Regions from separate parts of the Bradyrhizobium sp. WSM2254 genome, predicted to be linked through region 1. Evidence: predicted binding sites of a transcription regulator. Region 1 holds the regulator's gene; each other region holds the start of a gene.
What was found. The regulator PhoB, encoded in region 1, activates phosphate uptake and scavenging genes when phosphate is short. The targets are predictions, from matches to a motif close to TGTCATNNANCTGTCAT.

Region 1 (4,007 bases):
CGGTGCGGCGATGCGCGAACAGATCGCCGGTGCGGCCCATGCCGGTCTGCACCTCGTCGAAGGCGAGCAGCAAGCCCTTCTCATCGCAGAGTTGGCGCAATGCCTTGAGGAACGCAGGCGTTGCGGAACGTACGCCGCCCTCGCCCTGGATCGGCTCGATCAGGATGCCGGCGGTCTGCGGACCGATCGCCTTCTTGACGGCCTCGATGTCGCCATGCGGCACCTGGTCGAAGCCATCCATCGGCGGACCAAAACCTTCGAGATATTTTGCAGATCCCGTTGCAGCCAGCGTCGCCAGCGTGCGGCCGTGGAAGGCGCCTTCGAAGGTGATGATGCGGTAGCGTTCCGGATGCCCCTTGGAGAAGTGGTGATGGCGGACCAGCTTGATCACACCTTCCAGCGCCTCGGCGCCGGAATTGCAGAAGAACACGAAGTCCGCGAAGCTTTCATTGCACAGGCGCGTAGCGAGCTTCTCGCCATCCGGGCTCTGGAACAGGTTCGACATGTGCCAGAGTTTTGTCGCCTGCTCCTGCAGCGCCTTGACCAGCGCGGGATGGGCGTGGCCGAGCGCGTTCACCGCGACGCCGGACGTAAAATCGAGATAGCGATCGCCATTGGTCGCAATCAGCCAGCAGCCTTCGCCGCGCTCGAAACCGAGGTCGGACCTGGCGAAAACGGGAAGCAAATGCGGCGCTGCGCTGCTAGTCATGACGGTCACTTGATGTTGCGGACGGTGTGAGCGTGCATTGCGCAACGCACCATTGACCGGCCCGGAAAACGAAACGTGCCGCCTTTTAAGGGCGGCACGTGACACTATCTTATGCTTGGTGAAACCGGTGTCAATGCCGCCCGAAAGCCTCGCGAAACGCTGAATCCGTAGTCTTGCGGTGCCAAATTTGCCGGGTTTTGGCCACGGAACATGTGGAAGCGAGTCGGCTGACTCTTGCGCGTGAGTCACGCCATATTGTAGCGTTTGGCTTGTCAGATACGACATCTCGTGCAGCAGTTCTGATCCTCTAAGTCCTCATGTACCGGCGTAAACGTTCGGGCGCATCTGGTGCGCCCGGCGAGCCTTAAGGGATTCTGACGGCACGGGTTTTTCGAGGCTTAGGCATTCGCCGCGAGGCGCCAGGATGGCAGCCGCACGGCGAGGGAAAGGGTGCAATGACGGTTTTGACCTGGTCCGACGATCGCGTCGAGCAGTTGAAAAAGCTCTGGGAGGCCGGATTATCGGCCAGCCAGATCGCAGCCGAGCTCGGCAATGTGACCCGTAATGCCGTGATCGGCAAGGTGCACAGGCTCGGCCTGTCCGGCCGCGCCAAGAGCCCGTCATCGGCGGCTCCGCGGCCGCGCAAGGCGCGCCCCGCGCAGCACATGATGCGGGTGAGCCGCCCCATTGCGCGCGGCAACACCGCGCTGGCGCAGGCCTTCGAGGTCGAGGTGGAGGCCGAACCGGTCACCTACGACAACGTGGTGCCGATGAGCCAGCGGCTGTCGCTGCTGGAGCTGAACGAGGCGACCTGCCACTGGCCGGTCGGCGATCCCTCGAGCGCGGATTTCTTCTTCTGCGGCGGCAAGGCGCTGTCGGGCCTGCCCTACTGCGCCCAGCACTCGCGCGTGGCGTATCAGCCAGCCGCGGATCGCCGGCGCGCACCGGCCAAGCCCTCGCGGTGAGTTTAAGCCCGCGCTGCTAGTGTCGCGCGATGACGGCTCAAAATACTCCGTGTCGTCCCGGCGAAGGCCGGGACCCATACCGCGAGGTCTATCGACTCGTCTGCGGTGCCAATTCCGAACAACTCGTCTTCGCCAAACCACTTCCTGTGGTTATGGGTCCCGGCCTTCGCCGGGACGACCACTGAGTTTGCGGTCGCACTCAGCCCTAAAACATCCGCACAGACTTACGTCTGCTCCGCCTTCGCAAAGCGATCATCCAGCGCGTAGCCGGCGCCGCGGACGGTGCGGATGGGATCCTGCTCGCGGCCGAGATTGAGCAGCTTGCGCAGGCGGCCGATATGGACGTCGACGGTACGCTCGTCGATGTAGATGTCGCGGCCCCAGACGCTGTCGAGCAGCTGCTCGCGCGAGAACACGCGGCCGGGATGCTCCAGGAAGAACTCCAGCAGGCGATATTCGGTCGGGCCGAGGTCGATCGGCCGGCCCGAGCGCGCCACGCGGCGCTTGTCGCGATCGAGCTCGATGTCGCCATAGGCGAGCACGGTGGCGAGCCGCTCGGGGCTGGCGCGCCGCAGCAGGCCCTTCACGCGCGCCAGCAGCTCCGGCACCGAGAACGGCTTGACGATGTAATCGTCCGCGCCGGTCGCAAGACCCCGCACCCGCTCGCTCTCCTCACCGCGCGCGGTGAGCATGATGATCGGCAGCTGCTTGGTCTCGGGCCGGGTCCGCAGCCGCCGGCACAGCTCGATGCCCGACAGGCCCGGCAGCATCCAGTCGAGCACGATCAGATCGGGGATATGTTCCTTGAGGCGGGTGTCGGCGTCGTCGCCGCGCATCACCGTCTCGACGTCATAGCCGTCGCCTTCGAGGTTGTAGCGGAGAAGCTCGGTGAGAGCTTCCTCGTCCTCAACCACCATAATGCGTGCGCCCATGGTGTCGTCGCTCCTTGCGTCTTCAGGTATTCGGGACCGTCGTGGCGAAGGTCGTCATGTCGCCCTTCGGCCGCTTGTCGGTGATCGCCTGGCCCTCGATCATGTAGAACACGGTCTCGGCGATGTTGGTGGCGTGGTCGCCGATCCGCTCGATGTTCTTGGCGCAGAACATCAGATGGATGCAGAACGAGATGTTGCGCGGATCCTCCATCATGTAGGTGAGGAGCTCGCGGAACAGCGAGGTGCAGATGGCGTCGACTTCCTCGTCGCCCTTCCACACCGCCATCGCCGCCGGCAGATCGTGCGCGGCATAGGCGTCCAGCACCGACTTGACCTGCTGCTGCACGAGGTCGGTCATGTGCTCGAGGCCGCGGAACAGCTTGAGCGGATGGAAATCCGTCTCCAGCGCCGCGACGCGCTTGCCCATGTTCTTGGCGAGGTCGCCGATGCGCTCGAGATCGGTCGCAACGCGCATGGCGCCGACGATCTCGCGCAGATCGACCGCCATCGGCTGGCGGCGGGCGATGGTGAGCACGGCGCGCTCCTCGATGCGCTTCTGCAGCGCGTCGAGCTCGGTGTCGGTGGCGACCACGCGCTGGCCGAGCGCGACGTCGCGGCGGATCAGCGCGTCGACGGAATCGACGATCATGCGCTCGGCAATCCCGCCCATCTCGGCGACGAGCCGGGTGAGCTCCTGGAGGTCGGTGTCGAAGGCCTTTGCGGTATGTTCAGAACCCATGTCCCGTCTCCTCAGCCGAACCGGCCGGTGATGTAATCCTGCGTGCGCCGGTCGCTCGGCGACGTGAAGATCTTGCTGGTGTCGTCGAACTCGATCAGCTCGCCGAGATACATGAAGGCGGTCTTGTCGGAGACGCGCGCCGCCTGCTGCATGTTGTGGGTGACGATCGCGATCGTGTAGTTCTCGGACAGTTCCTGGATCAGCTCCTCGACCTTGGCGGTCGAGATCGGGTCGAGCGCCGAGCAGGGCTCGTCGAACAGGATCACCTCGGGCCGCACCGCGACGGTGCGGGCGATGCAGAGGCGCTGCTGCTGGCCGCCGGAGAGCGACAGGCCGGAGGCGTTGAGCTTGTCCTTGACCTCGTTCCACAGCGCGCCGCCGCGCAGCGCCTTCTCGACGCGGCCGTCCATCTCGGACTTCGAGATCTTCTCGTAGAGGCGGATGCCGAAGGCGATGTTCTCGTAGATCGTCATCGGGAACGGCGTCGGCTTCTGGAACACCATGCCGACGCGGGCGCGCAGCAGATTGAGGTCGAGCTTGCCGTCGAGGATGTTGGTCTGGTCGAGCATGAGCTGGCCGGTGGCGCGCTGACCCGGATAGAGGTCGTACATCCGGTTGAAGATGCGCAGCAGGGTCGACTTGCCGCAGCCCGACGGGCCGAT
Region 2 (4,007 bases), on a different contig from region 1:
GATCGTGATCGAGTGCACCGACCGGCGCATCGCCGATCACGTCGCGGGGGCCCTTCACCGGGAAGGCCGCGACCGGCAGGCCGCTGGCCAGCGCTTCGAGCAGGACCAGGCCGAACGTGTCGGTCTTGCTGGGGAACACGAACACGTCGGCGGCCGCATAGATGTCCGCCAGCGCCTCGCCGTGCTTCTCGCCGAGGAAGATCGCGTCGGGATAGGCCTCTTCGAGCGAAGCCCGCGCCGGGCCGTCGCCGACGACCACCTTGGTGCCCGGCAGCTTGAGGTCGAGGAACGCCTCGAGATTCTTCTCCACCGCGACGCGGCCGACCGAGAGGAACACCGGGGCCGGCAGGCAGAGATCGATCGCGCGGGGATGGAATAAGTGCGTGTCGACGCCGCGCGGCCACAGCACGACATTGTCAAAGCCGCGCTCGGTCAGCTCGCGGGCAAGCGCCGGGGTCGCCGCCATCACGGCGCGGCTCGGCGCATGGAAGCGGCGCAGCGCCCGCCAGATCAGGGATTCCGGAACCGGCACCCTGGCGCGGACATATTCGGGGAAGCGGGTGTGGAAGCTGGTCGTGAACGGCAGCTTGCGCTGTCGGCAATAGCGGCGGACCATCAGGCCGATCGGCCCTTCGGTCGCGATATGGATGCTGTCGGGCCGGGCTTCCTCGATCAGCTTCGCGATTCGCGCCGGGCGCGGCATCGCGAGCCGCACGTCGCGATAGCTCGGCATCGCGAAAGTGCGAAACGATTGCGGCGTCAGGAACGTGAACTCGACGCCAAGACCTTCAACGTTAAGACCTTCAACGTTAAGCCCTTTGGCGGCGTCAGCAAGCTTGGTCAGCGTCCGAACCACACCGTTGACTTGCGGGTGCCAGGCGTCGGTCGCGACCAGGATGCGCATCAAGCGGCCCTTGCTGCGACCTGCGGGACGGCTGCCGGCTTTTGCGCCTGATCCGCCCAGGTGATGATCTCGAAATGGCCGTCGTCGTGCTCGACCAGCGCGGTGCAGCTCTCCACCCAGTCGCCGCAATTCATGTAACGGATGCCGGCCTCGTCGCGGATCACGGCATAGTGGATGTGGCCGCAGATCACGCCGTCGGCGTCGTGACGGCGCGCTTCGGCGGCGAGCGCCTGCTCGAACGCGCCGATATAGTTCACGGCGTTCTTGACCTTCTGCTTGGCCCATTGCGACAGCGACCAATAAGGCACCTTGAACATGCGCCGGAAGAAGTTGACGAAGCGATTCATCTGGATCGCGAAGTCGTAGGCCTTGTCGCCGAGATGGGCGAGCCAGCGCGCGTTCTGCACCACGAGATCGAAGATGTCGCCGTGGATGACCAGATAGCGCTTGCCGTCCACGCCGGTGTGGACGGTGTTCTCGACCACGTCGATGCCGCCGAAATGCGTGCCGTAATAATTGCGCAGGAACTCGTCGTGATTGCCGGGGATGTAGATCACCTTGGCGCCCTTGCGCGCCTTGCGCAAAAGCTTCTGGACGAGGTCGTTATGCGATTGCGGCCAGTGCCAGCTCGATTTCAGCGCCCAGCCATCGACGATGTCGCCGACGAGGTAGATCGTCTCGGCGTCATGGTAGCGCAGGAAGTCCAGCAGAAGGTCGGCTTGTGAACCGCGGGCTCCGAGATGAACGTCGGAGATAAACAAGGTGCGAAAGCGCCTTTCAGGGCTCTCGTCACTCACATCGTAGCTTCCCATGCGACAGCCTGTAACAATATCCCGTGACAGGGGGATGACCGATTGAACCTTTGAGGCACCTCAGATACGAATCAAACCTCGCCTCGCCCTCCCCGCGAATATCAGTCGCATGCGACAATCAGGCGACATGAAGCGACCATGGCTGTCCGCAAAAGCCCGGACCCGTCGCCTTATTGGTTAACGGCGGGGGTCGGCGCGCAGCTCGAAGCCGGCGTCAGTAGAACTTGTGGAAATGATGGATCGGCCCGTGGCCGTGGCCGACGCTGAAGCGGTCGGCAGCCGCAATCGCGGCGCTGATCCAGGCCTTGGCGTTGCGCACCGCCTGTTCGAGAGTCTCGCCGCTGGCAAGACCCGCCGCCACGGCCGAGGACAGCGAGCAGCCGGTGCCATGGGTGTTTCGGGTGGCAACGCGGGGCGCGGCGAGCGCAATCGTGCTTTCGGACGTGACGAGATAGTCGATGCTCTCGGCCCCCTCGCCGTGCCCGCCCTTGATCAGGACGGCTCGGCAGCCGAGCGCCAGCAGGCGCCGCCCCTGGCTTTCGATCCCGGCCTCGCTGGCCGCGACCTGCTCGCCGAGCAGAGCCGCCGCCTCCGGCAGGTTCGGCGTGATCACCGAGGCCAGCGGCATCAGTCGTGTGCGCAGGGCTTCCACGGCTTCGGACGCCAGCAAGCGATCGCCTGACGTTGCGACCATCACGGGATCGAGCACCACATGGCGAGGCTTCCAGCGCGCCAGCGCGGCCGCGATCGCATCGATGCTGGCGGCTTGCGCCACCATGCCGATCTTTACCGCGCCGACGTCGAGATCGGAGAACACCGCATCGATCTGCGCAGTGACGAAATCAGCCGGCACCGCGTGAATGCCGGTGACACCGCGCGTGTTCTGCGCCGTCAGCGCCGTGATCGCGGAGGCGCCGTAGACGCCGAGCGCCGCGAACGTCTTCAGATCCGCCTGGATGCCGGCGCCGCCGCTCGAATCGGAGCCGGCAATGGTGAGCGCCACGGGCGTCGTCATCGCCGGATACAGTCGTTTGAGAGTAACATCGCCATGGCCTGTCCTAGCGCGACCATGGAACGCCAGCAAGCGGGGCCGGCCGCAGCAGCGGTGATTTGCGGCACCGCCGATCCGGGCCCAAGCGAGTCAGGCGGAGCCGATCCCGCGCAGCATTGTCGCCCCGAATCAGGCACATGCTGCAATATACGGCCCGACACGGCCTCGGCCCTTGGCCTCCACCATCGATGAGTGAGACCTTGGGCGGCAGAGCCATCCAACGGCACCAATGCTGCGGGCCGACCCGACCTGCAAGCCTCTCGGGGTGGAACCATGTGGGCCTTCTTCGAACGTCTCCTCGACTCCTCGATGTTCTCGCCACACGGGATCTGCCTGCTCTGGGAGCCCGAACTGATCTGGCTGCACGTCGTCTCGGACGCCTGCATCGCCGCAGCCTATTTCTCGATCCCGTTTGCACTCGCGATCCTCGTCACCAAGCGGCGCGACCTCAAGTTCGGGTGGCTCTACTGGGCGTTCGCGGTCTTCATCATGGCGTGCGGCCTGACGCATGTGCTGTCGATCTACACGCTCTGGGTCCCGGTCTACGGCATCGAGGGCATGGTCAAGGCGGCGACGGCCATTGCGTCGGTCTTCACAGCCGGTGCGCTCTGGCCGCTGCTGCCGAAAATCCTGACGATCCCCTCGGCGTTCGAGTTCCGGCAGGTCCAGGCCGCGCTCGAGGAGGAAGAGACTAAGAACCGGGATGCAGCTCAGCTGCTCGGACAGGTCCGTGAAGCCCAGCGCGCGCTGCGCGAGAGCATGACGCGCCTCACCGCCGTGGTCGAGACCGCGGTCGACGGCGTCATCCTGTTCGACGCGCAAGCCCACATTCTGCTGTTCAATCCCGCCTGCGAACGGTTGTTCGGCTATCGCGCCGACGAGGTCATGAACCGCGACATCGGCATGCTGATGTCCAGCGAGGCGAGGCCCTCATCCGCGGGTCGTGCGCGGCGCTTCGCAACCGGGGAAGCCGGCGGCCTGCGCAAGGACGGATCGACCTTTCCGATGAATCTGTCGGTGGGCCAGGCGTGGCAGGACGGCGAGCTGATCTACGTCGGAATCGTCCACGACCTGACCAACCGCAAGCTGACCGAGCAGCAGCTTCAGCAGGCGCAGAAGATGGAGACGGTCGGCCAGCTCTCCGGCGGCATCGCCCACGACTTCAACAATCTGCTCACCGTCATCATCGGTAACGCGGAATTTCTCAGTGACCAGCTCAAGGCCCGTCCCGACCTCAGGC
Region 3 (4,007 bases), on a different contig from region 1:
GCTCGCGCGCCAGCGCATCGCGGGACTCGTCGACGCTCGCCATCACGCCGGAGCGGCGGAACAGCGCGCGCTCGGTCGCGGTGTCGACGATGACGTCGGCGACGAGACCGGAGAAGTAGACATCATTGGCACCGACCGAGAGCAGCACGAGGTCGAGCGTGCGGTCCGGCTGGCGTTTCTTCGCCGCGGTGAGCGCCTCTCGCAGCTCGGCGACCTGCGCGTTCACGCTGGTCTGGCAACTGCCGTTCTTGCTGGGCGCGCATTCGCGGGCGCGCTGCGAGCCGAGCAGCCCGTCGCCGATGCTGGCGCCGGTGCAGGCGAGCGGCAGAAAGGTCACCGCGATGTGGGTGTAGCGCACCGCGAGCGCCAGCGCGGTGCGGGCCTGGTAGCTGTAGAGCGAGCGGTGGCAGGGGGAGTTGAACCAGAGCGCGCCGTAGCGCTGCCAGTTGGCGAGCGTATCCGGCGCCTCGCAGGCGCGTCCGCCTTTGTAGCTGGCGCGGCTCGGCCGGTAGTATTGCCCGCCGGCGGTGCCGAGATAGGAGCGGAAGCAGAAACCTTCGTCCGACAGCGCCAGCGGCCGGTCGGGATTGCCTTCACCCGAGGCAATGCTGTCGCCGAGGCCGGCGACGAAGATGTCGCGGACCTGGATCTCGGCCTGAACGCGCTGGGTCGGATCGGAGCCGGAGGAGACGTCGACGCTCGCGACCGTCTGCTTGCCGTAGCGGACGCGCAGGTTGACCGGTTCGGCGCAGTCGAAGGTCTGTTGTCGCGGCCCGTCGCCGTCGTCGAACGACCAGGCGCAGGTGGCGCCGACCGGCACCGCGCCGACGAGGCGCACGGTGACGGGGTGGTCGACCGGGGTGATGTAGTCTTCCTTGGTGTTGTCGCGGGTGCAGGGCTGATTGACCCGGCCCTGGAGGTCGATGCAGAGCCGGTTGACCATGTTGCGGGCCCAGCCGCGGCCCTCGCTCTGGAGCTCCAGCGACTGCTCGGCGGCGAGGATGCTGCGGTTGCGCGCGTTCTCCACATGAAGCAGGAAGTCGCGCTCCTCGCGGAACAGGCGGAAGCGGCTGCGCACCTCCCAGGAAATCTGCATGGCGCCGGCGTCCTGCGCGGCTGCGCGCTCGGGCGGCAAAGCAGTCAAAATCCCCGCAAGCAGCAGGGCGCCTGCGAAGAAGGTGCGAAGAGATGATCGGATCATGGCCCGCGTGTTCAACGGCAAAGTTGAGGCGGAAATAAGAGAGGATTGCTCCCCCGCCCGCAACCTTTGTCTGACGATCTTGCGCGCCGCCGTCCAGCGCCTCAGCGCTTGCTGGCCTGCCGAAGCGACCGTTCGCGCTCCATCGCCGCCACCTGCTTGGGCAGGTTGCCCTGGGCGCAGGCCTCCGCCAGCCGCCGTCGCTCCTGCCAGGGCTCGACCACGTTCATCCAGAGCTCGCGTGCGCCCATGATGGAGATGGCGAGGCCGAACGGGATCACGAAATAGAGCAGGCGGAACACCAGCAGCGTCGCCAGAAGCTGCTCGCGGCCGAATTCCGGCAGCGCCACCAGCATGGCGGCGTCGAATACGCCGATCGAGCCGGGGGCATGGCTGGCAAAGCCGAGCAGCGTCGCCAGGATGAACACGACGGCGAGCGACAGGAAGTCGATCGGCGGATTGGCCGGCATCAAGAGGTACATCGCCGTGGCGCAGAAGCCGAGATCGACCACGCCGATCAGGATCTGCACCAGCGTCAGCGGTGCCGAGGGCAACACCACCTTCCAGCCCTTCTGGCCGAGCTCGCGGCGCTTCTCGCCCATGCACAGCCAGACCAGATAGGCGCCGATCGAGGCGAGGCCGCCGAGCGCGATCAGCCGATTGATCGGCGACGGGAGCTGATCCATGTAGGAGGCGGCATCGGGATGGATGGCCATGCCGATCGAGAGCACGAAGATGTTACCGAGCCAGAAGGTCAGGCCCGACAGGAAGCAGATTTTCGCAACGTCGATCGCGTTCAGCCCATAATCCGAATAGATCCGGAAACGGATCGCGCCGCCCGTGAACACCGTGGCGCCGATGTTGTGGCCGATCGAATAGGACGTGAAGCTGGAGAGCGCTGCAATGCGATAGGGCACGTGCTTCTTGCCGATCGTTCGCAGTGCAAAAAAGTCGTAGAAGGTCAGCGTACAGAACGCGAAGAAGACGCAGATCGCCGCCAGCCCGATATTCCCGCGGGGAATCTCGGTCAATGCAGTCAGGATGACGCCGGTGTCGATACCCTTGAGGGTCCGCACCAGTGTGGTGATTGCGAAGGCAATGATGAAGACGCTCGCGGCAATTCCGAGCCGTCGCCAGCCAATCCATCTCTTGAAGCCGCGCTTCAACGCGGGCAGCAGTCCGTGCATTCATCCTCCCGGCTGGGGGCAAGACCGACAAGGCCAGGTATTGGCCAGTCGGGCGCGATGGTTGCCAAAGGCAGGCGTCGATCGCTAGGCATGATCCAGATCATTTAAGGCAAAAACGGTGACTTGTGCAGCCCTTGACAAGGATAGGTTCTGTGCCGGACCGGCGACTTTTGTCATATGTGGTTCACATCGGACGCGCGTTAAGCATATGAGTCGTCAGATCGGCCCGGCGCGCGCGTTCGTTTGTTGGCATGGTTTCATATCGTGCCGTCCACTGCATTGTTCCAGCGCAAGCGATGCCGGCCTTTTAGGAACGTCGATGCCGCGTGCCCGTTAGCGCCCCATCAGCAATCGAACATGGCGGAAATATGCGGCTATTCGTGCAAGCCGGTGCCTCCGTGTTCCCGAAACCCAAGAGGATCGGAACGATGGGACTGTTCACAAAAGACATCAAAACCATGAACGACCTGTTCGTGCACCAGCTCCAGGACATCTACTATGCCGAGCAGCAACTCACTAAGGCGCTGCCGAAAATGGCCGACAAGGCCACCGACCCGCAGCTGAAACAGGGCTTTTTGACGCACCTCGAGGAAACCAAGCAGCACGTCAAGCGGCTCGAGGAAGTGTTCAGGATGCACGGCGCGCAGGTGAAGGCGGTCGACTGCCCGGCGATCGACGGTATCATCGAGGAGGCCGACGAGACCGCCGGCGAAGTCGCCGACAAGGCGGTGCTCGACGCAGCGCTGATCAATGCGGCGCAGGCCGCCGAGCATTACGAGATCGTGCGTTACGGCAGCCTGATCGCCTGGGCCAAGCAGCTCGGCCGGACCGATTGCGCCGCCGTGCTCGCCAAGACGCTCGAGGAAGAGAAGGCGACCGACAAGAAGCTCACGACGCTTGCCGAGAGCAAGGTGAATTTGCGCGCGGCAAGCTGATGACGGTTTAGCCGACGACCGCCGCGCGGTGGTCCGCGCGGCGCGCTGTTTCTCGCTTCATCTGCTGTCATGCCCCGCGAAGGCGGGGCATCCAGTACTCCGCAGCGGGACTTCGTTTGCACAATTTCCGCCGCGGAGTACTGGATCGCCCGCCTGCGCGGGCGATGACACCGAATGTGGAGTCAGTGTATCGCTCAACATTCATCCTTCGTCCATTGTCGAAGCATGACGGCGGATCGGCGGCCTATATTTCGCATGGGGCTGCATCGGAGGGCAGCATGCGAGCAAGCATCATCAAATACGAAGCCTTCGACGACGGAGCCGGCGCGCCACGCGCCTCGTCGCGTCCTGCAACCGCGCTGACGCTGGCCGCGATGAGCCTCGGTTATGGCGTGGTGCAGCTCGACGTCACCATCGTCAACACAGCGCTCGATGCGATGGGCAGGACGCTCGGCGGCGGTATTGCCGAACTGCAATGGGTCGTCAGCGCCTATACCATTGCCTTTGCCGCCTTCATCCTGACGGCCGGCGCACTCGGCGATCGGATCGGCGCCAAGCGCGTCTTCATGGCCGGGTTCGCCATCTTCACCGCGGCCTCGCTCGCCTGTGCGTTGTCGCCCAATGCAATCGTGCTGATCGCGGCACGACTGGTCCAGGGCCTGGCGGCGGCGATCCTGGTGCCGAATT

Region 2: A3M7_RS0117815 (UDP-2,3-diacylglucosamine diphosphatase) is a predicted target of PhoB. The motif match lies at 1,740-1,756, and genes of this name have one in related genera.
Region 3: A3M7_RS0134815 (YbhN family protein) is a predicted target of PhoB. The motif match lies at 2,557-2,573, and genes of this name have one in related genera.

The regions. Positions count from the first base shown of each region.
Region 1 covers NZ_AXAB01000001.1:318,051-322,057, reverse strand. Annotated here, with positions in the region: gene A3M7_RS0101450 (aspartate aminotransferase family protein) at 1-709, opposite strand, end outside; gene A3M7_RS0101445 (GcrA family cell cycle regulator) at 1,165-1,674, shown strand; gene phoB (phosphate regulon transcriptional regulator PhoB) at 1,899-2,606, opposite strand; gene phoU (phosphate signaling complex protein PhoU) at 2,629-3,345, opposite strand; gene pstB (phosphate ABC transporter ATP-binding protein PstB) at 3,357-4,007, opposite strand, start outside.
Region 2 covers NZ_AXAB01000023.1:142,786-146,792, reverse strand. Annotated here, with positions in the region: gene A3M7_RS0117820 (glycosyltransferase family 1 protein) at 1-904, opposite strand, end outside; gene A3M7_RS0117815 (UDP-2,3-diacylglucosamine diphosphatase) at 904-1,716, opposite strand; gene thiD (bifunctional hydroxymethylpyrimidine kinase/phosphomethylpyrimidine kinase) at 1,931-2,731, opposite strand; gene A3M7_RS0117805 (PAS domain S-box protein) at 3,041-4,007, shown strand, end outside.
Region 3 covers NZ_AXAB01000063.1:28,675-32,681, forward strand. Annotated here, with positions in the region: gene A3M7_RS0134810 (hypothetical protein) at 1-1,201, opposite strand, end outside; gene A3M7_RS0134815 (YbhN family protein) at 1,303-2,385, opposite strand; gene A3M7_RS0134820 (ferritin-like domain-containing protein) at 2,814-3,320, shown strand; gene A3M7_RS0134825 (MFS transporter) at 3,599-4,007, shown strand, end outside.